DNA from 2 places in the Thalassospira sp. NFXS8 genome. Region 1 is predicted to be linked to the other one. Evidence: riboswitches for the same ligand, from Rfam matches in the RefSeq annotation. Region 1 holds a riboswitch; the other holds the start of a gene.

Region 1 (11,528 bases):
CCACCCAGACCGGATATGATTCCGACCATGTGCTGGCGCGCGGCGAGGTCGGCAAGGTGGGGGTTCCGGTATCGCATCTGGGCGATATGGAAACCCTGTTTGAGGGTATCCCGCTTGATAAAATGAATACATCCATGACCATCAATGCCCCGGCGGCATGGTTGCTGGCACTGTATATCGCGGTGGCGGAAAAGCAGGGCGTAAAGCGCGCCGATTTGCAGGGCACGACGCAAAACGACATCATCAAGGAATATCTGTCACGCGGGACCTATATTTTCCCGCCCGCCCCCAGTTTGAAACTGATCACCGATGTGGCGGCCTTTACCTATCGCGAGGTGCCAAAATGGAACCCGATGAATGTGTGTTCCTATCACTTGCAGGAAGCCGGGGCGACGCCGGAACAGGAACTGGCCTTTGCCCTGGCAACCGCCATTGCCGTGCTGGATGCCGTGCGCAGCTCGGGCCAGGTGCCCGAGGATGAATTTGGTCAGGTGGTGGGGCGAATTTCGTTTTTTGTGAATGCCGGTATTCGCTTTGTCACTGAAATTTGCAAAATGCGGGCGTTTTGCGAGCTATGGGATGAAATTACCCAAACCCGTTATGGCATTAGCGATGAAAAATTCCGCCGGTTTCGTTATGGCGTGCAGGTGAATTCACTGGGGCTGACCGAACAGCAACCTGAAAACAATGTATACCGCATTTTGATTGAAATGCTGTCGGTGGTGTTGTCGAAAAACGCCCGGGCGCGCGCCGTGCAGCTTCCGGCCTGGAACGAGGCGCTGGGGCTGCCGCGCCCGTGGGATCAGCAATGGTCGTTGCGCCTGCAACAGATCATGGCCTATGAAACCGACCTTCTGGAATATGAAGACCTGTTTGATGGCAACCCGGCGATAGAGCGCAAGGTGGCAACGTTAAAACAGGGCGCATTGGCCGAACTGGCGAAAATAGATGCCATGGGCGGGGCGATTGCGGCGGTGGATAGCGGCTATATGAAGGGCGAACTGGTGAAGTCCAATGCACAGCGTTTGTCCGATATTGAAAACGATGTAACCCGCATTATTGGCGTAAATGCTTTTGTTGAAACCGAACCCTCGCCGTTAACCGCAGATGGTATTCAGTCGATCATGATGGTCGATGACATGGTCGAACACGAACAGATTGAAAAACTGAAAGAATGGCGTTCCGCTCGTGATCAGGCCGCCATTGCCAAAAGCCTTGCCGGTCTTGAAGCTGCCGCACGCGAAAATCGCAACATCATGGAAAGTTCCATCGCATGTGCCCACGCCGGGGTTACGACCGGGGAATGGTCCGAAACCCTCCGTCAAGTCTTTGGCGAATATCGTGCACCAACCGGGGTCACATCCATGATTGTGACTGGCGAGGAGGACAACATCAAAAAACTGCGCAGTCGTGTGGCTGAAATTTCCGAAAAGCTTGGCGAACGGATGAAAATGCTGGTCGGAAAGCCGGGGCTGGATGGGCATTCCAACGGGGCTGAACAAATCGCGGTCAAGGCGGGGGATGCCGGAATCGAAGTCCTTTATGACGGCATTCGCTGGACGCCCGATAAACTGGTGCGTAACGCCATTGACGAAGGTGCCCATGTGATCGGCCTTTCGATTCTGTCCGGGTCGCATGTGGCGCTGGTTCGTGAAGTTGTAAATGGTTTACGGGCGCATGGGGCGGGGCATATCCCCGTTGTTGTCGGGGGTATCATTCCCAATTCAGATATACTTGTTTTGCGTCAGATGGGCGTATCGGCGGTTTATACGCCCAAGGATTACCAACTGGTCCGGGTGATTTCTGAAATTGTCGATCTGGTGGATCGCAAATTATCTGAGTATCCGGCCCCGCGTAATGTTGAAGGCGCGCCTGACGCGGGCCAAACCAGCATCTATTGATTGCGGCGGGTTCCGGTTTCAGGATGCGACCGGTGAAGGGTTGATCAGGCTAGGCCACGTTGCCATTGCCGCGTTAGCAACGGCGATCAGTTCATGGCGCGTCGCACCGTCACGTGCCTGGATCGACATGCCATACTGCACCGTCGTATAATAGTTCGCCATATTATCAATATTTGCATCGGGCGGGATAAGGCCGTCATGTTGCGCTTTGGCATATAAATTCTTCAGGTTGCCGATAGTGAGACGGCGCAGATCACGCAGGGCCTGATTGATATTTGCATGGTTTGAAACCGCCTGTGGCGCGGCGAGTACCACCATGCATCCATGTGGCGTGTCATCTTGGGTGTAAAGGCATGCCGTTGTGGTCAGAACATGCTGTGTCGCGTCCTTTGGGTGGTGAAAGCGTTCCATATCACCCCAAAGTCTTGCACCATATTGGCTATTGTAACGCTCCACCACTTCTTCAAACAGCGATTGCTTGTCACCAAAGGCAGCATACAGGCTTGGTGGCTTCATGTTCATTGCCGTCGTTAAATCCGAGATAGACGTGCTTTCATATCCTTTGGCCCAGAAAATCACCATTGCCTGCTCCAGCGCAGTATCCCGGTCAAAGTTCCGGGGGCGTCCACGTTCAGCCATTAAGAAAACCTCGCATTTCATGAATTATGTAATGACCGATAAATAAATGGCTTGACGAATGATTGCAAGGGGCGCATTTGTTTTTGTAGTGAACATTACAAAATTAATGGAGTTTCCAGAAATGACCCAACTCAACGGTAAAATGGCATTGGTAACCGGCGGCAGCCGGGGCATCGGTGCCGCCATCGCAAAACGCCTGGCTCGTGACGGGGCTGCGGTTGCCATCACTTATGGTAATGCAGCTGACAAGGCCGCCGAAGTTGTTACCGAAATCAAGGCAGCCGGGGGCGAGGCCTTTGCGATTAAGGCCGACAACCGTGACCCGGAAGCAGTACGCGCCGCGATCGAGGAAGTGGCAAAAACGTTCGGAAAGATTGATATACTGGTTAACAATGCTGGCATACTGAGTGGCGGCTCGATCGAGGATGAAACACTTGAATCGTTTGATCGCATTGTTGACGTCAATATCCGCGGGGTGTTTGTCGCGGTTCAGTCTGCCCTGAAACATATGCCCGATGGCGGGCGCATCATCACCACCGGCAGCAGCCTTGCACACAAGGTTCCATTTCCTGGTATCAGTCTTTATTCCATGACCAAATCAGCCCTGATCGGTTTCACCCGCGGGGTCGCCCGTGATTTGGGCGCGCGGGGCATTACGGTCAATTTGTTGCATCCGGGGCCGACCAACACCGACATGAACCCGGAGCATGGTGAAAACGGCGACGCGATGCGCAGCTTCATGGCGATTAAGCAATTTAGTCGTTCCGAAGATACCGCAGGTTTGGTTTCCTGGTTGGCAAGTGACGAGGCGCGCACGGTTACCGGTGCCGAATTCACGGTCGACAGCGGCTTGAACGCCTGATCGGGGGAATTTTCCCGGAACCTGAACGATCATTGGTGTGGTGAACAGGCGCATCTGCGACCCTCATCTGGCCCGTCCGGGGGTCATGCATGTTTTATACCCGGAACCTGATGTTTGACATGGTGGCAGCCACTGTCCCGCACTTGGCACTTGGTTGGCTTGTCTTACGCCTGATAAGCAGTGCGATGATGCTGCCATGTCATCCCTGCTTACACAGGCCGGTTTATCAAAACACGATCTTTGTCAGTCGTCGCCGTTAACCGGTTGGGTATCAATGATACCGGCTTTGTATTTTGCGGCCCGTTCCGTAACCCATTTTTCAAAAACGGGGACGGGCAGGGGCTTGGAAAACAAAAAGCCCTGAATAAAATCGCAGCCTTTGGCTTGCAAATATTTCAGCTGTTCGATTTCTTCCACACCTTCGGCAACCACATCAAGATGCAGGCTGTGCCCAAGGCCGATAACGGCATCGACAATGGCTTTGTCGTCAGGGTCCACATTGATGTCGTTAACAAAGGACCGATCAATTTTGATCGAGGTAACCGGGAACCGTTTGAGGTAATTCAGCGATGAATAGCCTGTACCAAAATCGTCAATCGAAATGCCAACGCCCAGCTTTTTCAGTTCCTTCAGGGTGGAAACGGCTTTTTCCGGGTTGTTCATCAGGATCGATTCGGTAATTTCCAGTTCCAGCGTGCCTTGGGGCAACTTGGTTGTTTGCAGCGTCTGGGTGACTGTGCGCACCAGTTCAGCATCCTGAAACTGTGCCGGTGACAGGTTAACTGCCATGCGTAAATCGGGCATGCCGTTTTCGCGCCAGATTTGCGTTTGTTTGCAAGCTTCGCGTAGCACCCAGGCGCCCAGGCGATTGATCAATCCGCATTCCTCGGCGACTGAAATAAACTCGCCGGGCAAAATCAGGCCGCGTTCGGGGTGGTTCCAGCGCACAAGGGCTTCGGCCCCAACCACCTGTTCGGTCTGGCAATCGACCTTGGGCTGGTAAAACAGTTCCAGCTGGTTGTAATCCAGCGCGTTGCGCAGGTCTTCCTCGATGGTTTTACGTTCCTTGACCCGCTCATGCATGGAAGGCAGGAAGAACCGGTAATTATTGCGGCCTTCGGCCTTGGCGGCATACATCGCCATATCGGCGTTTTTAACCAGCTGTTCGGGGTTGTCGCCATCTTCGGGGAACAGGGTAATGCCGACTGACGCGGTTGAATGCAGGCGAATGCCCCGGCAGTCAAACGGTTGGGCCAATTCGTCAATAATGCGCTGTGCTAGCACAATGGTGTCTTCGATATTTTGAACGTCGGTCTGGATGATGGCAAATTCATCCCCGCCCAAACGCGCGGCGGTATCTGAATCGCGAATGATGCGCGACAGGCGTTGCCCCATTTCCTGTATCATCAAATCGCCCACATCGTGGCCGAAATGGTCGTTGATATCCTTGAACCGGTCCAGGTCAACAAACAGTACCGTCACACCACGCTGAAACCGCCGTGCAGAAAGCAGGGCCTGACGCAACCGGTCCAAAAACAGGGTGCGGTTGGGCAGGCTGGTCAGCACATCATGCACGGCAAGGTGGCGCATCCGGGCTTCGGTTTGTTTGCGTTCGGTAATGTCGGTATAGGTGGCAACGTAACCGCCACCTGGCATCGGGTTATGGTCCACCTGCACAACCCGGCCATTGGGGCGGGTGCGTTCCATGCGGTAAGGTTCGCGGCGCCGGGCAATCGCCACCCGGTCGGAAATCAGGGCGGGAATGCTGACCTCGCCATATTCCCCGCGCTCCCCGTTAAAGCGTAAAATATCGGAAAGGGGCGTTCCTTCCTTCACCAGATCGCGCGGCAGGTTCAAAAGCTCGATATAGCGTTCGTTCCACACCATCAGGTTCAAATCCTGATCAAACAGGCAAATTCCCTGGCCGATATTATGAAGGGTTGCTTCTAGCAGAGCCTGTTTGCGCTGGGCTTCTTCCTGGGCCTGGCCTTGCAGGGCCACCATTTCGTTATATTCACGAATCAGCAGGCCCAGTTCATCAACACTGTTCCATTCCACCGGGCGCCGCAGGCGGCCATGTTTGGTCATGCGGATGGAATGCAAAAGCCGTGAAAGGGGTTCCTTTATCGAACGGCGATTGGCGATCAGCAGGCTGGCGGTCACCACGGCAATCAGCAGGCCAAACAGGATCAGATCGATCAGAATTCGGCGCCACAAAAGTTCGCGTACGCGCTCTTCGGTAAAGTAAATAACCAGCTCGCCCACATCGTGGCGGACATTGTTCCGTTCAAAATAAACCCGGCGCGACAGACGTAATGTATCGTTAAGGTCGCCCTGCGATGCCCCGGTGCGGGCAAATTCGGTGCCATCTGCGCCAAGGGCACGCACGGCAACAATATCGCGGTCGCGGCTCATGGCGTTCAGCGCCGATTCGATGTTATCAACATCAAGATACCAGAAGGGTGTCGCCAGAACGCGGGCATTGATATCGGCGGTTTGTTCGATTTTTTCGTTCAAATCGTCACGCAGCACAATATAGCTGGCATAACCAAAGATAACGAACAGGATAAGACAACACAGGGCTACCAGCGGCAGAGCAATAAACAGCAGCCGGCTGCTAAGCGATTTTCGCTGCAAAAAGCCGTGAGACCCGTGCGGCAATTCATCCTCCTGACTGACCTGATCTTTCGGTCAGTTTTTGTCCCCCATCTGGATGTGTATCCTATACTCATCCCCGTACTTAACTTGTATCGCATACTGGCGATACGGCGAAGCACAAGATTGATTTTAGACATATAATTTGATCATACGAACAAAAAAAATGCCAAGTGCGATTTTAAATAGTTGAAATCGGCCGGATTTTCACAATTGATTTTTGCAAATAAATTTCGTGGCGGCTTTAACGGGGAACGGCCATTCGGGCCAGTTCATCGCACCGTTCATTTTCCGGGTGGCCAGCATGCCCCTTGACCCAGTGCCATTCAACCGTGTGCGGGCGGGCCGCTTCAAGCAGGCGCTGCCACAACTCCACATTTTTAACCGGTTTTTTATCGGCCGTTTTCCAGCCGCGTTTTTGCCAGCCAAAGACCCATTTGGTAATGCCATCGCGCACATAGGAACTGTCGGTATAAATATCGACGATACACGGGCGTTTGATGGCTTCCAGCGCCGAAATGGCCGCCATCATTTCCATGCGGTTATTGGTGGTGGCCGGGTCGCCACCTGAAAGTTCCTTTTCCACGCCGCGAAACCGCAAAATCGCCCCCCAGCCACCGGGGCCGGGGTTGCCGCTGCAGGCACCATCGGTGAATATGGTGACGGTATCTTTTTCGTCTTTCGTCATGGTTTTATCGGTCTCCCAGGCCATAATCGCTGGCCGAGACCACCTTTTGATGAAAGCGCAGCTTGTTTATATATTCGCGGGGGTTTTTCGGGGTCACAAGTGCCCCGGCCGGTGTGTTGATCCAGTCATATAACCGGGTAAGCAAAAACCGTAATGCCGATCCGCGCGCCAGAACCGGCAGGGCGGCAATTTCGGCGTCGGAAAGCGGGCGGGTACGGTTGTAACTTGCCAACAGGTTTTGCGCCTTGGTGACATTAAAGCTGTTGTCGGGTTCAAAGCACCAGGCATTCAGACAAATTGCCACGTCATAAGCCAGCACATCGTTGCAGGCGAAGTAAAAATCAATCAGTCCCGATACCTCGCCCTGACCGGAAAAGAAAAACACGTTATCGGTAAACAGGTCGGCATGAATAACCCCGGCCGGCAGTTTGGCAGGCCAGTTGGCTTCAAGATAATCGAGTTCCTTGCTGATCAGCTCGGAAAGGCCCGGCATTACGTCGTCGGCACCATCAGCACCACAACTGCCAAATAGCGGGCGCCACGCCTTTACCGACAGGGCATTGGGGCGGTAATTGTCAAAATCCTGCCCGGCAAGGTGCAGTTTTGCCAGCGCATCGCCCAGCCCGGCACAGTGATGGGGCAACACCCGGCGTGCCGACATACCGTTTAAAAACGATGTAATGGCAGCAGGTCTGCCACACAGGCGGCGCAGGGCAACCCCGTCCGTGCCATGGATCGGGGTAGGGCAATTTAACCCCTTGGACGATAAATGGTCCATCAGCCCTAGAAAAAACGGCAGATCATCGGGGTTAACCCGTTTTTCATACAGGGTTAAAATAAACGGGGCCTGATCGGTATGAAGAAGGAAATTGGTGTTTTCAACGCCCTCGGCAATGCCTTTGAACGAAACGACTTTGCCGATGTCATATTCGGCCACAAAACGGGCGATATCTTCATCGGACACATCGGTATAAACGGCCATTGGCAGGCGTTTCCTTAGCTTGCGAGTTCGCGGGGAAGTTTGAAGGTGACGTTTTCATCGGTCAGGGTGATGGTTTCAACACTGACTTCATAACGTTCGCGGCAGGCATCAATCACTTCCTCGACCAGCACTTCCGGGGCCGATGCGCCAGCGGTAATGCCCAGGGTTTTGATGTTTTCCAGTTTGGCCCAATCAATATCGTGCGCCCGTTCAACCAGAACCGATACGGCACAGCCTTCGCGCCGGGCAACTTCTACCAGCCGGTTGGAATTCGACGAATTGGGTGCCCCCAGTACCAAAATCGCATCTGCGCGTTCGGCAATCATTTTTACCGCGTGCTGACGGTTGGTGGTGGCGTAACAGATATCTTCTTTTTTCGGCACCGAAATGGTCGGGAAACGGTCCTGCAAAATGGCGATCATTTTTGCCGTGTCATCCAGCGACAGGGTGGTCTGGGTGACAAAGGCAATGTTTTCCGGGTCGGCAACATGCACATTTCGGGCATCGTTTTCGGTTTCAATCAGGGTCATGCTGCCTTCGGGCAGTTGGCCCATGGTGCCTACCACCTCGGGGTGCCCGGCATGGCCGATCAGCAAAATATGCTTGCCTTCGGCAAAGTGGCGTTCGGCCTCGCGGTGAACCTTGGAAACCAGCGGGCAGGTGGCATCGAGGTAATGAAGGGCACGTTGATCGGCATTTTCCGGCACCGATTTGGGCACGCCATGGGCCGAAAAAATGACCGGCACACCATCGGGCACGGCATCAAGTTCATCAACAAATACCGCGCCCATATCGCGCAGGCGATCCACGACAAATCTGTTATGAACAATTTCGTGGCGCACATAAACCGGGGCACCGTATTTGACCAGCGCCTTTTCAACGATTTCAATGGCACGGTCCACCCCGGCGCAAAAACCGCGCGGGTTGGCCAGCAGAATGTGAAGGTTCGCTTTGTCGGGCATCGGCACCGCCTCGAAAATGCAAGGATACCGGTTTGTGCCGGTATCACGTTAACAGGTATTTCCGGTTACATAACGCGCCTGCGACAAAGGTGCAATGATGGCGCGTTGATATATTGCCGTCAAAGACGCGGTTTATGGTACCTGTTTGTGCTTTTCACACAGGCTTTGCCGGGTTTTTACCATCTGCCCGGGGCGGCGGGCCGGTGTGCATTGCATAATGTGCACTGCAACGGGTTGTGCCGGGCAGATCAACAGCATAGACTGCGCGCAACAACCGGTGCCGGGTCACTTCGGCGTGTCTGATCAATGAGGCTTTGATGACGATTGCATGCAATCTGCGGCGCGCAAGTGCGCTTGGTGTGGTTTTGATGGCTGCGGGCCTTGCTGCGTGCGGCACTGATCCGTTCGGGGAAACGCCTGTTCCGTCGTGCCCGCGCACCTTCCTGCCCACGGATACCGCCCAGCTGACCCAGTTCAAGGATAAAGGCCGCGATCTGACCGACGTGATTTTTGAGGCCGGGTTTGAAGGTTATAAGGGCGAATGCAGCTATGATCTGGAAGACAAGAAACTTGATATTTTGATCAGCCCGGAATTTTCCGCCCGGATGGGGCCTGCCGCATCGGATCGTTCGCAGCATTTACAATATTTTGTTGCCCTTAAAAATCCGGGAGGGGAGTTTGTTCAGAAATCGGTTTTCGATGTTGATCTGACCTTCCCCAAAGATGCCAATCGTGTGCGTTACACCGACGAACAGGTATCGCTGCATGTGCCGCTGGCCGATGTAAATTATGGTCCGGATTATGAAATTTACATGGGTTTTCAGCTGAGCCATGAACAGCTGGATTATAATCGCCGCTTCGCCAGGTAACCGGCGGTTGAGGGCTGACAGCACGTGTGTGAATTGTGATGACCGGTGACGCATTTCTAATGTTTTGACTGGTGCAATCGTACTGTTATCCGTATAAGGACCCATACCCAAGTGATCCCCGTGGGAGAGTTCCGCGATCGTTTCACAGTGATACGCGGACGCCGAAGGAGCAACCACCCCGGAAACTCTCAGGCATAATGGACCGCGGGGAGATGGGACTCTGGAAAGCAGGCGACATGGGTGTTTCATGTGCGCCTCGCCGAAGATGTAAGCCCGATCCGGTGCAAATCCTGCCCCGGAAAAGGTGATTCTTTCAGGCTCCAAGACAGAGGGGGATGTGGTTGGCCAGTGGTCGGCTATGTTTCGCAATGACTGTCACGGAGAGCCTGATGGCGGACCAACAAGCCGAAAATCTATATAAAACAGCCCTTTATGATTTGCATGTTGAACTGGGTGCCAAACTGGTGCCGTTCGCAGGCTATGCCATGCCGGTGCAATATCCGTTAGGGGTTAAGGGCGAACATCTTCATACCCGTGCCAAGGCCGGGTTGTTTGACGTATCGCATATGGGCCAGGTTCGTCTGGTGGGCGAAAACCGCGTTGCCGAACTGGAAAAACTGGTGCCGGGCGACATTGCCGTTTTGAAACCGGGCCGAACCCGTTATTCCGCCTTTACCAATGATGACGGCACCATCCTTGACGACCTTATGATTACCAATGCGGGCGATAGCCTGTTTCTGGTTATCAATGCTGCCTGCAAGGATGATGACATTGTCCATATGCGCGCCAATCTTGATAACGGCGTGGAATTGCAGGAACTGAGCGACCGCGCCCTGATGGCCTTGCAGGGACCGGAAGCCGCCAACGTTCTGGCGCGTTTTGCCCCGGATGTTGCCAGCCTTAAATTCATGTCCTTTGTTGAAATCGATATTGCCGGTATTCCCTGTTTTGTCACCCGTTCGGGTTATACCGGCGAGGATGGCTTTGAAATTTCCGTGCCTGATACCGATGCCGAAAAGCTGGCCCGTCTGTTGCTGGCTGAAGACGAGGTCGAGGCCATTGGCCTTGGCGCACGCGATTCGCTGCGTCTGGAAGCCGGCCTGTGCCTGTATGGCAACGATATTGATACCACGACCACCCCGGTCGAAGGGGATTTGAACTGGATTATCAATAAGCGTCGCCGCGAAGAAGGTGGATTTCTGGGCGCAGATATTATTCTCGACCAGCTTGCCAACGGGGCAGACCGTAAACGCGTCGGGATTAAACCCGAAGGCAAGGCACCCGCCCGTGAACATACGATGGTGCTTAACAAGGATGGATACGATATTGGCGAAATCACCAGTGGCGGCTTTGGCCCCACCGTCGATGCGCCGATTGCCATGGGCTATGTCGCAATTGAATTTGCCGAGCCGGGCACCAAGGTGGACCTGATGGTTCGTGGCAAGGCCCGCCCGGCGGAAATTGTTGCGTTACCCTTTGCGCCGCATCGTTATTTCCGCGGCTGATTGCGCCGTATCGCGTTTAAAACGCAGCAAAAATTAAGCAGACAACCTAATTTGCAGGAACAAATCAAAATGGCTAAAAAATTCTCCAAAGAACATGAATGGCTTGAAATCGACGGCGATGTGGCAACTGTCGGCATTACCGACCATGCCCAGCAGGCCCTTGGCGATATCGTTTATGTTGAACTGCCTGAAGTTGGCAAAAAGCTGGCCAAGGACGGCGATGCGGCTGTTGTTGAATCGGTCAAGGCCGCCAGCGACGTTTACGCCCCGGTTGACGGCGAAATTGTTGAAGCCAACGAAGAGCTTGATGCCAATCCGGCTTTGGTTAACGAATCGCCGGAAAATGACGGCTGGTTCTTTAAAATCAAGATCACCGATGCCTCCCAGCTTGACGATCTGATGGACGAAGCCGGTTACAAGGCATTTGTCGAAGGTCTGGAGGACTGATGCGCTATCTTCCGCTGA
Region 2 (11,528 bases), on a different contig from region 1:
ACCCGGCCTTGAAACAACAAGCAGCCCGTCTGTACTGATTGGCTGCGCCTTGCTGTCGCCCGGCGCATTCCGCCGGGCCATCAGCCCTTTGCCGCTTGGGGCAACAGGCATCTGTAAATTTTTATCAGGGCTGCATATTTTAGCCCGATAGGAATTGGCGTTCGGGTTTCTGCGAACCTTCGACGAAATTTGTACGAAACATTACGCAAAACGCCGACAATCTTTTCCACCGAAATTTGCCATAAAACGAATGGGCGACCCCACATGCAAATCACCCTTGCCGCTGTAGGCCGCATCAAGGCAGGCCCGGAAAAGGATTTGTTCGACCATTACGTCGCCCGCCTGCGCTGGCCCTTTGCCCTGCGCGAGGTCGAGGAAAAGAAAAAACTGCCCGCCGCCCAGCTTAAGGCCCGCGAAGCAGAACTTTTACTGGCCGCCATCCCCGAAAATGCCTTTCTGATCGCGCTGGACGAACACGGACGCGAATATGGATCCATCGATTTTGCCAAAAAGCTTGAAGGCTGGATCGATCAGAATGGCGGCAATATTGCCTTTGCCATTGGGGGCGCCGACGGCCACGGTGATGCACTAAAAGCCCGCGCCAATGCCATGTGGTCACTGGGCAAGGCAACCTGGCCCCATATGCTGGTCCGCGCCCTGATCGCCGAACAGCTTTTTCGCGCCCACGCCATTCAAACCAACCATCCCTATCATCGCGAATAGTAAAAACCCACTCGTTAGTGGGGCATAAAAAATACTTATTCCCCAAATACTTGCGCGCCATATAAGCAAAGGCTAAACAGATCGCCTTTCTTAAACGCACAAGGGGGATTTGTGTTGTTCAAACAGCTTCGTATGGCTGCCGTTGTTGGCGCCATGCTATTTTTAGGCGCCTGTGCCGTTGGGCGTAGCGTCGTCGATATCAATGCGCCATCTTCGTCGCCCAACCCGCAAAACGGCACGGCTATTCGGTTGGTAAATGTTGTTGATAACCGCGAATTCCAGATCAAACCACGATCAGCCGATATCCCGTCGCTTTCTGATGCGAAAATCGACGATAGCAGCATCACCGAACGGGCCTATGCCCGCAAACGTGGTGGATTTGGCAAGGCTCTTGGCGATGTATTGTTGCCCGAAGGCGAAACTGTTGCCAATCAGGTAAAAGAAGCCATCACAACCGGTTTTCGCCGGGCCGGATACCGTGTTTTTGACCAGGACAGCACCGACATGGATGCCCAAACCGCTATTCCGGTTTCGGCAGATATCATCGAATTCTGGACATGGATGCAACCCGGCTTCTGGCAGCTTACCCTGCATAACCGCATCAAGGTTAAGCTGGAAGGCGATTTGCCAGCCTTAAAAGATGGCCTGACAGTGGAAAACCATTATCAGGACGGCATGCAAATGGTGCTGGATAATGACTGGCCCCTGACCGCCTCGCAGTCATTGGTCGAATTCGCCGACAAACTGCGTGATGACCTGACAAAACATCAAAATTAAGCATCACAAACAAAATGCCGATAGCCCTATATTCAGGGCTATCGGCACGTCATTATTGCCACAACGCGTTGGTCCTTGCCAGTCGGCATCCTTGCCAAAAGCCAACGAACTAAAGCGTTTTTCCCTTAAGACAGACAGTTTGCCAAAACAGCCCTGACAGGCACAAATCACCACCGCCCTGTCGCACCGCAACCGGGTTATTTCAGGCTATATTCCAGCCGGACAACACCGGACGGATAAATATGGGTCGCCACGGGGGATGGTTGTAAATGGCTGGTTTCCTTGTCAAACAGGGAAATCCCCTGACCCAGAACAACCGGGATGACAAACATGTCCAGTTTGTCGATCATATTGGCATACAAGAACTGATTGATCACGCTTGCCCCGCCAACAATCCAGACATCGCCGTTATCAAGCCGTTCATTGCGCAAGGCATCGGTCAGTTCCATCAGGCTTCCGCCAAAGGCAACCGTATTTTCCGGGGCATCATCGCCAAGTGGATGCGACGTTAAAACAACGGTACGCCGGTCCCCGTATGGCCATTCACCATACGACATGACCTGGTCAAACGTCCGGCGACCAATGATCAGCGTTCCCACCTCATCAAGGAATTTTTCAAAATTGAATTCTTGCGGGTCATAGTCGTCAAGCCAGTCGACCGCCCCGTTTGAACGGGCGACATAGCTATCAAGGCTGACCGCCACATAAATGCGGAACAGTTTTTCACTCATTATATTAACCCAACCAATCTGCCGGATTTTTCCGGTTTAATTTTAGTTTTAGTTTAACATTAGTTTCCCAACGCTACCGGCGATTGGTGGCGATAATCCGGCTGGAATAGGGTGATATCATCATCCAAAAACGCAAAACGCCCCAAAAGCCGACATCATCCGGCCTTCGAGGCGTCCATTGCGGCCATATTTGACCATATCAGCGACATTTTCGGGTGCAGAACCGCCTTTTATGACGGTGACAGTTCCCAAATCTGTTTAAAAAGCCATCGTCAGATCAACATTCAACAACGTTGACATTCACGGCCAGCCCCCCCTGGCTGGTTTCCTTGTATTTGCTTTGCATATCCGCCCCGGTTTGGCGCATGGTTTCGATCACACGGTCCAGCGATACGGTATGTTGTCCATCGCCCCGCAGGGCCAGCCGGGATGCGTTAATCGCCTTGACCGCCCCCATGGTGTTACGTTCAATGCACGGTACCTGTACCAAACCGCCAATCGGGTCACATGTCAGGCCCAAATTGTGTTCCATGCCAATTTCGGCGGCATTTTCAACCTGCTCCGGTGTGCCGCCCATCACGGCACACAATGCCCCTGCCGCCATCGAACAGGCTACGCCCACTTCCCCCTGGCACCCCACTTCGGCGGCTGAAATCGAGGCCCGTTTTTTATAAATCGAGCCAATAGCCGCCGCAGTTAGCAAAAATTCACGAATTTTTGTCTGGGTTACATTGGCGCAAAACCGTTCATAATATCGCAAAACAGCCGGAATCACCCCCGCCGCCCCATTGGTCGGCGCGGTCACAACCTTGCTGCCAGCCGCATTTTCCTCGTTCACGGCCAGGGCATACAGGTTCACCCAGTCGATCACGGTTAGCGGGTCTTTCAACCCGGCTTCGGGACGGTCCACCAGTTCGCGATACAGTTTATTGGCCCGACGCTTTACATTTAACCCGCCAGGTAAAATACCTGGTGTGGCGCAGCCGCGATCAATGCAGTTCATCATCGCGTTATAAACCCGGTCGACGAATTCATAGGTTTCATCGGCCGCGCGCCAGGATTTTTCATTTTCCATCATAATTTCAGCGATGGATAATCCCTGTTCCTTGCAAATCGACATCAATTCGTCGGCCGATGAGAAGGGATGCGGCAGGATAATGTTATCGCCGGAATATTCCGCCCCGCGGTCATCCCCTGAAACAATAAAACCGCCGCCAACCGAAAAATATTCCTGGCAATGCAGCTTTACCCCGTCACGGTCATAAGCCGTAATTCGCATCCCGTTAGGGTGCTGGGGCAGGCTTTCATCCATATGAAAAACCAGATTATTTTCAAAGTGAAAATCAATTTTCTGCTGGTCAAACAGCATCAGGCAGCTATCGCGTTTGATCGCATCAATCGTCGGACCAATTTGATCGGGATCGACCGAGCGCGGGCGTTGCCCGCACAGCCCCATTAAAACCGCCGTGTCCGTGGCGTGCCCTTTACCCGTCAGGGCCAACGACCCGTAAAGGTCAACAATTACGCTGCCGGTTTGGGGCAAAAGTTTACGGGCATCCATTTCCAGACAAAACCGGTAACCGGCCCGCATGGGGCCAACGGTATGCGAACTCGATGGTCCAATGCCGATGGTGTATAAATCGACAACAGAAAGATTAACGTCCTGGGGACGTTGCGTGGATGAATTGGGCATAGGCCTCCCTCGGCTCTGATCGCGTTATATTTTTCTGCAATATTTACTGCGATATCAACGAACCGGTGCCAGCCCCCTCTGTCCTTTGGGGCCAAATGGCCCCTACCTGAGATTGTGCGTTGAACGCCTGCGCGTCACAACTTCATCCTTCGGTGGAAAGACGGCCAAACAGCCGGCTTTCGCTCTCCAGAGCCTCAATCCGCAACGGTCCATGTGCCTGAGAGTGTTCGGGGCGAATTGCTCCTTCGGCGCCCGCCGGAACGTTGTCCGACCGGTCTCTCCCATTGCGGTGCGCGAGGTATCACCGTTTAACGGATTGATCGTACCTGTTTGACCCGAACCTTGTCAAAGAAGCGCTGACGCATTTGCGAAAATTTCATCCGGGGTGGCTGTTCAGGGCCATCTTTCATGATAAGTTACGTCAAGAATTTGCGTCAGATGGCGGAACCCACCGCGCCCGGCGCCGTTTTGACCTATGACTGGATCATCATTTACAGGTTTGTTTACTGGTAATTCAGTCTTTTATCCTAGAAGTGGGGTTATGACAGTGACTGTATCGAACGCCGCAAAGCGTCCCCGTCCGGTGGTGCTATGCATTCTGGATGGTTGGGGCTATCGCGAAGAAAGCGAAAACAATGCCGTTGCACTGGCCAATACGCCGGTGTGGGACGACCTGTATGCCCATAATCCAACCGGTTTCATGATGGCCTGTGGCCTGGATGTTGGCCTGCCCGAAGGGCAAATGGGCAATTCGGAAGTCGGCCACATGAATTTGGGTGCAGGCCGTGTTGTGATGCAGGAACTGCCCAAAATTGACGACGCCGTCAAAACCGGCAGCATTGCCGATACCGATGCCGTTAAAAAAGTTATTTCCAGCCTGAAAAAAAGCGGCGGCGTTTGCCACATTGCCGGGCTTTTGTCCGAAGGCGGGGTACATTCGCATCAGGCGCATATGGCCGCCCTTGCCAAAATCATTGCCGATGCCGGTATTACCGTTAAAATCCATGCCTATACCGATGGGCGTGATACCCCGCCGCGCAGTGCGGCCGGTTTTTTGAAAAAATTCCGCTCCCTGCTGGGCGATGCCGATGTTGAAATTGCCACCGTTACCGGTCGCTATTATTCGATGGATCGCGATAATCGCTGGGAACGGGTCAGCCAGGCCTATTTCGCGATGGTCGAGGGTAAAAATTACAACAAAGCCCAAAAAGCAAACACCGCTGAAGATGCCATTGCCAACGCCTATGATGCCGATACCAACGACGAGTTCATTTTGCCCACCGTCATTGGCGATTATGACGGCATGAAAGACGGCGACGGCCTTTTGATGACCAATTTCCGTGCCGACCGTGCGCGCGAAATTCTGGCAGCCCTGTGCGCCCCTGATTTTAACGGATTTGATCGCAAAACGCCGGTCAAATTTGCCGTTCAGACCGGAATGGTCGAATATTCGTCCAGCCATGCCGCCTATATGGATGCGATCTATCCGCCCAAAACCCTGCCCAACATTTTTGGCGAAGTGGTTTCCAATGCAGGCATGAAACAACTGCGCATTGCCGAAACTGAAAAATACCCGCATGTGTCGTTTTTCTTTAACGGCGGCGAAGAACAGGTTTATCCCGGCGAAGACCGCATTCTGGTGCCCTCGCCCAAAGTTGCGACCTATGATTTGCAACCCGAAATGTCGGCCCCCGAAGTGTGTGCCAAACTGGTTGCCGCGATTGAGGCCGAAACATACGACGCCATCATCGTTAATTTCGCCAACCCCGATATGGTCGGGCATAGCGGCATTTTGTCGGCCGCGATGAAAGCCGCCGAAGCCGTTGACGAATGTGTGGGCAAGGTTGTTGCGGCTGTTCGCAAGGTTGGGGGCGTTATGTTTATTACCGCCGACCATGGCAACTGTGAAACCATGGTTGACCCGGAAAGCGGCGAACCACACACCGCCCATACCCTTAACCCGGTGCCGACCATTCTGGTTAACGGGCCCAAGGGCGTTACCCTGCGCGATGGCCGCCTGGCCGACGTTGCGCCAACATTGTTGCAATTGCTGGGCCTGCCGCAACCGGCGGACATGACTGGCAAAACGCTGATCGAAGGTCTGAAACCCGATGCTGCGCTGCCCCCGGCAAGCTGATATTGGCAAATGGTTGATTGCTCCGGCTCTGGCCGCCTTTATGGTGACCGGTGCCGGAGCATTTTTTCCGTTAGGTGCAGAATCCCTGCGCAAGGTTGACTCACGCCTTGATGCGGTGCAAAGCCAGCTTTCAGAACAAAAAAAGCAGGAAGAATTCCTGTCGCGCAAATCACATGAATTGCTGACCGAAGAACAGGCCCTGCAATCTGAAGAAGTGTCGGTTGCTCGCCGGGTTCAGCAATATGAAAGCGAACTGACCGACATAGAAGACAAGCTGGTCGAACTTGAAAACCGTGAAAAAGACGCCACCACCGCGCTCGAAGACAAGGCCGGGCAATATGCCCGCATTTTAATGGCGCTGGAGCGGTTATCGACCACCCCGCCCGAAGCCCTGATTGCCCTGCCGCGCAGCCCGCAAGACACGTTACGATCCGCCATATTGTTAAAGGCTGCCCTGCCCGGTGTTGAACAGCACGCCAAGGATTTAAAACGGGAACTGGGCGAAATTACCGATTTGCGTGGCACCATCAAATCCCGGCGTAGCGAATTGGGCGATGTAACAGCAAAGCTGCGCGACGAACGCGAAAGCCTGTCGCGGTTGCTAGACGATAAACGCCAGTTACGCCAGGATACCGAGGACGAAGCCCGCGAAGCCGCCCGTGCGGTGCAAAAAATGGCCCTGGAAGCCAAAACGCTGGGCGAACTTCTTGCCAGTATTAAAAATCGTGCCGATGGTTTGCCATCACCGCGCGAAAAACCCGACTACGAACTGGTTAAAGACGCCCCCGATAGCGAAATTGATGGCGTGTTGCCATCATCACCCACCCAAACCGCATCATTGAACACACCGGCCGGTAATCGTAATACGGTCGCCAAAACCGCCGACGCGGTGAAAGAAGCGGCCGTTGCCAGCTCGATCACCGAGGCACGCGGCCATTTGCGGATGCCGGCGGCGGGCAAAATTGTAACACTTTTTGGTGAACGTAGCGTTCAAAGCGGCCTTCCTGGCGGTGCCCATGCCAAAGGAATCGAGATTGAAACCCGGCCCGAAGCGCAGGTTGTCTCGCCTTTTGATGGCAAAGTAGTGTTCGCCGGGCCGTTTCGGGGCTATGGCAGACTCTTGATTATCGAACACGGCGAAGGATACCATAGTCTTGTTGCGGGTTTTGATCGCCTGGACAGTGTGGTAGGACAATATGTACTGGCGGGTGAACCTGTTGGAACCATGGGCGAAAACAGGCCGAAACTGTATCTCGAAATGCGCCATGACGGCGAAGCGATCAATCCGCTTCCCTGGCTGGCATCACAAAACGGCAAGGTAAGCGGATGAAAAAGTCTCGATTGGTAGTATTTGCACTGGCGGCGGGCCTGAATTTCGGCCTTGCAGTGCCAGCTTTTGCGCAGTCTTCGACCCCCGGTGATACCCCGACATCATCAGCCGAAACCTATCGGCTTCTCAACCTTTTTGGCGACGTGTTTGAACAGGTCAAAGCCAAATATGTTGAACCGGTCGATGATAAAAAACTGATCGAAGCCGCCATTAACGGCATGCTAACCTCGCTTGACCCGCATTCATCCTATTTGAATATGGATAATTTCAAGGATATGCAGGTTGATACCCGCGGCGAATTTGGCGGGCTGGGCATCGAAGTCACCCAGGAAAACGGCTTTGTAAAAGTAATTTCGCCGATTTTTGATACCCCTGCCGAAAAAGCCGGGATCCAGCCGGGCGATTTTATCACCCATATCGATGGCAAATCGGTGCGCGGCCTGCCGCTGAACGATGCCGTCGACATGATGCGCGGCAAGGTCAATACCGACATCAAACTGACCATTGTGCGCAAGGGCGAACAGGCCCCGTTTGATGTCACGCTGACCCGTGCGGTCATCAAAATCCAGTCGGTGCGCCCGCAGGTGAAAAACGATGTCGGTTATATCCGCATCACGAAATTCAGCGAACAAACCTTTAGCGGCCTGCAACGCGCCATCGAAGACCAGCGCAAGGAAATCGGCCCGAAACTGAAAGGTTTCGTGATCGACCTTCGCAACAATCCCGGTGGTTTGCTTGACCAGGCGATTGCGGTTTCCGATGCCTTTTTAAACGAAGGCGAAATCGTTTCGACCCGTCCACGGGACACCAAAAACACCGAACGCTATACCGCCAAAGACGGCGACCTTGCCGACAACCTGCCAATTGTTGTTCTGATCAATGACGGGTCGGCATCAGCATCGGAAATTGTGGCTGGTGCCTTGCAGGATCATGGCCGGGCGATCATTATGGGCACGCGCAGCTTTGGCAAAGGGTCGGTACAAACCATTTTGCCGATGCCGGGCAATGTGGCCCTGCGCCTGACCACCGCACGTTATTATACCCCGTCTGGCCGTTCGATTCAGGAAGTCGGCATTGTGCCCGACATCATTGTTCCCCAGTCGAAGGTCGAAACCATCGAAACCGGCCAACGCCGGTCCGAAGCAGACCTGAATGGTGCCCTGCATAACGAGGATTCAACCACGGTTGACGCCGAAACCAAGGCAGACAAGCTCCGTCAGGACGCCGAAAAAGTAACCGAAGACGATTATCAGCTTGCCCGCGCACTTGATATGATCCGGGGCATTTCGCTTTATGGCAGCTTCAGATCAAAAAGCTGAAAGATCGTGACGGGAACAGGAAGAGACTGACCCGCAGTGATCGGTAAACTGTTCAAATTTCTGCGGCCCCGCCGCAAAACGGAATCCTCTGCAACCGATACGGATGACGATATGTTGTCCGACACGGTGGCGGAGGATGTTCCGTTTACAGAACTGCCCTACGATGAACAGTATCGCCTGTTGCCGTTACGCCCGCCGTCGCGGCGCTGGCGGCTGTCCAAATTTTTGTTACTGGTACTTTGGCTGTTGCCTTTTGGCGTTGCCACACTGGTGGCCCTGCCTATCATCGACCCTGAAACCGGCTGGCGGCTGTTCCATCTTGGCGGTCCAAAGGTAACCGATGCCATCCCCGGAACCGAACGTGAACTGCAAGATGAAATTGCCAAGGGCGTGCTTGATATCGAGGCCCGCAACCGCGCCGAAGACGAAGCACGCCGCAAGGCCGCAGAAACCCAGAATACAGCAAACCCGAATAACGCTGATCCCGATGCCATGGGGGACCTTCCACCCGGCATCGCCAGTTTAACCGGACAAGGCAATAACGGGGCTGCAAACGGTGAAGACATCGCCCCGGGAGGCCCGTCGCCCGAAGAATTGGCCGCCATGGCCGCAGAGGGTGATTTTGATGAAAAAATCGAAGCTGACCCGCTGCGCCCTGCGCCGATTCCCGGGTTGGACGAAGAAGGCAGTTTTGGCCGGGTGCCGCGCATTGCCGACGATGGCACAACGCCGGCCCAGGCCTATGCCCGACCCTTTACCCTGGAACCTGAACAGCCCTATGTCGCCGTGATTGTAACCGGACTGGGCCTGAATGCGGACCGCACCACCAAAGCAATTGAGGATTTGCCCTTAAACATTTCTCTGGGCCTGTCACCCTATGCCGATAACCTGCCCAAAACATTGGCCCGTGCCCGGCAAATGGGCCACGAAGTGTTTTTACAATTGCCGATGGAACCCGATGACTTCCCGTTATCGGACCCCGGCCCGCGTGCCTTGATGACCAGCCTGCCCGAAGGGGAAAATCTGGTGCGGCTGGAATGGTTACTGGCACGGTTTCCCGGATATGTCGGGGTGGTGGGGCATCTTGGGTCCAAATTTGCCAATCTTGACAGTTCCATTCGCCCGGTTATTGATTTTCTTGATAAAACCGGGCTGATGTATATTGATGGTAGCAATACAGGCATGGTCAGCTTGGCAGCCCAGCTTGCTGCCAATGCTGAAGAAGCCAATGCCATTGTTGATTTTAACATTGATACCGTGCCCAGCCGCCGTGCGATTGATGCCCAGTTAAGCGCACTGACGAACAAGGCAAAAACGGATGGTTTTGCCATTGGCCTTGCCCAGTCCTACCCGGTAACAATTCAGCGGTTGCGCAACTGGGCGCAACGACTGGACCGCCAGGGAGTTAAACTTGCACCGGTTTCTGCCCTTGCCAGCAAACAGGTCAAACCGCAATCGCCACAGGAAGCCGCTGCTGCCCAACGCATGAATGAAACAACTGAAAATGCGAAAAAGGGCAGTTCTTCGCCAAATGCTGACGCCACCGAAGAAACCATCGAGGGTAACTGATCTGCCATGTCCAAAGACCCCGCCAAAAAAACCAAAGCAGACAAGAAAAAAAAATCCAGAAAAATAAAGACGGATTCCCTGCCGCTTCCCCTTGATGCCGGTCAGTCCAGTGACAGCGACGCCCCGGGCAGCGACCTTCCCTATCGGCCCTGTGTTGGCGTTGCCCTGTTTAATGAACGCGGCGATGTCTGGATTGGCAACCGTGTTGGTTTTGAAGGTGCGTGGCAATTGCCACAGGGCGGCATTGACGGCGATGAAACACCCAAACAGGCCGCCTTGCGCGAATTAATGGAAGAAATTGGCACCGATAACGCCGAAATCATCGCAGAAACCCCGGAATGGCTGACATATGATTTGCCCGAACATCTGATTGGCAAGGCATTTGGTGGCAAGTATCGCGGGCAAAAGCAAAAATGGTTTGCCATGCGCTATCGGGGCAAGGACGAGGATTTTGTCATTGCCGGTGACCACCCTGAATTTGACGCCTGGCGCTGGAACGACTTTTTATCCCTCCCCGACATGATCGTACCGTTTAAACGCCCTGTTTATCAGCAGTTGGTAGAAATTTTCAAAACTGTTCCAGATCAAATCAAACAAGGTGATGATCAGGCATAAGACCAAAAGTCTGCTTGAACGCGGCACACTTTTGGTTACATTTTGCTGTCATTAACACCCTTGGGTTTGGAAAGGTTCTAAAATGGGTATGGATCGCCTGATATTCGGTATATTGAGCATTGCAGTTGGCCTTGGCGGCCTGTTTTATGCCTCAGCCGCACATGATGGATATTCCTATTTTGTCGGGCTGATTATGTTTTTTGGCGCCATCCTGTTTACGTTCGCGCTGATCAACAGTCATTTTGACGACGTTGAAAAAACACATTAAACCCGGCGGACGACCACCTGGCGGGGGAATAACAAAAGGACCGGATTTTGACCAATACACATTGGGATCCAAACCAGTATGGCCTTTTCGGTGACGAACGCCGCCGCCCGGCGACTGACCTGATTGCCCGCCTGCCAAAACCGGCACAGGGGTTTAATCCCGCCAATATTGTCGACCTTGGCTGCGGCCCTGGTACTGTTACCTCGCTTTTGGTCGATGCCTATACCACCAGCGGCAACAACCCGGTCATTACCGGCGTCGACCATTCAGCTGAAATGCTGGACAAGGCCCGTGCCCATGATGATCGTATCATCTGGCAGCAAAGCGACATTGCATCGTGGGAACCAGATGCCCCGATTGACCTGT

Evidence for each region. A riboswitch is a leader RNA that binds a small molecule or an ion and turns the genes downstream of it on or off. The one in region 1 is predicted to bind glycine.
Region 2: another riboswitch for glycine. It lies ahead of J4E05_RS08385 (L-serine ammonia-lyase); the one in region 1 lies ahead of gcvT (glycine cleavage system aminomethyltransferase GcvT).

The regions. Positions count from the first base shown of each region.
Region 1 covers NZ_JAGEMF010000002.1:833,371-844,898, forward strand. The annotation lists gene J4E05_RS12965 (ethylmalonyl-CoA mutase) at 1-1,901, shown strand, start outside; gene J4E05_RS12970 (TetR/AcrR family transcriptional regulator) at 1,920-2,540, opposite strand; gene J4E05_RS12975 (3-oxoacyl-ACP reductase family protein) at 2,662-3,402, shown strand; gene J4E05_RS12980 (putative bifunctional diguanylate cyclase/phosphodiesterase) at 3,646-6,063, opposite strand; gene rnhA (ribonuclease HI) at 6,302-6,745, opposite strand; gene J4E05_RS12990 (homoserine kinase) at 6,750-7,727, opposite strand; gene ispH (4-hydroxy-3-methylbut-2-enyl diphosphate reductase) at 7,742-8,689, opposite strand; gene J4E05_RS13000 (hypothetical protein) at 9,007-9,558, shown strand; glycine riboswitch at 9,670-9,773, shown strand; glycine riboswitch at 9,777-9,889, shown strand; gene gcvT (glycine cleavage system aminomethyltransferase GcvT) at 9,948-11,063, shown strand; gene gcvH (glycine cleavage system protein GcvH) at 11,133-11,510, shown strand; gene gcvPA (aminomethyl-transferring glycine dehydrogenase subunit GcvPA) at 11,510-11,528, shown strand, end outside.
Region 2 covers NZ_JAGEMF010000001.1:1,845,090-1,856,617, forward strand. The annotation lists gene rsfS (ribosome silencing factor) at 1-38, shown strand, start outside; gene rlmH (23S rRNA (pseudouridine(1915)-N(3))-methyltransferase RlmH) at 265-723, shown strand; gene J4E05_RS08375 (hypothetical protein) at 838-1,500, shown strand; gene J4E05_RS08380 (dihydrofolate reductase family protein) at 1,698-2,231, opposite strand; gene J4E05_RS08385 (L-serine ammonia-lyase) at 2,509-3,924, opposite strand; glycine riboswitch at 4,120-4,218, opposite strand; gene gpmI (2,3-bisphosphoglycerate-independent phosphoglycerate mutase) at 4,466-6,061, shown strand; gene J4E05_RS08395 (murein hydrolase activator EnvC family protein) at 6,036-7,391, shown strand; gene J4E05_RS08400 (S41 family peptidase) at 7,388-8,710, shown strand; gene J4E05_RS08405 (divergent polysaccharide deacetylase family protein) at 8,822-10,279, shown strand; gene J4E05_RS08410 (RNA pyrophosphohydrolase) at 10,286-10,894, shown strand; gene J4E05_RS08415 (hypothetical protein) at 10,977-11,162, shown strand; gene J4E05_RS08420 (methyltransferase domain-containing protein) at 11,210-11,528, shown strand, end outside.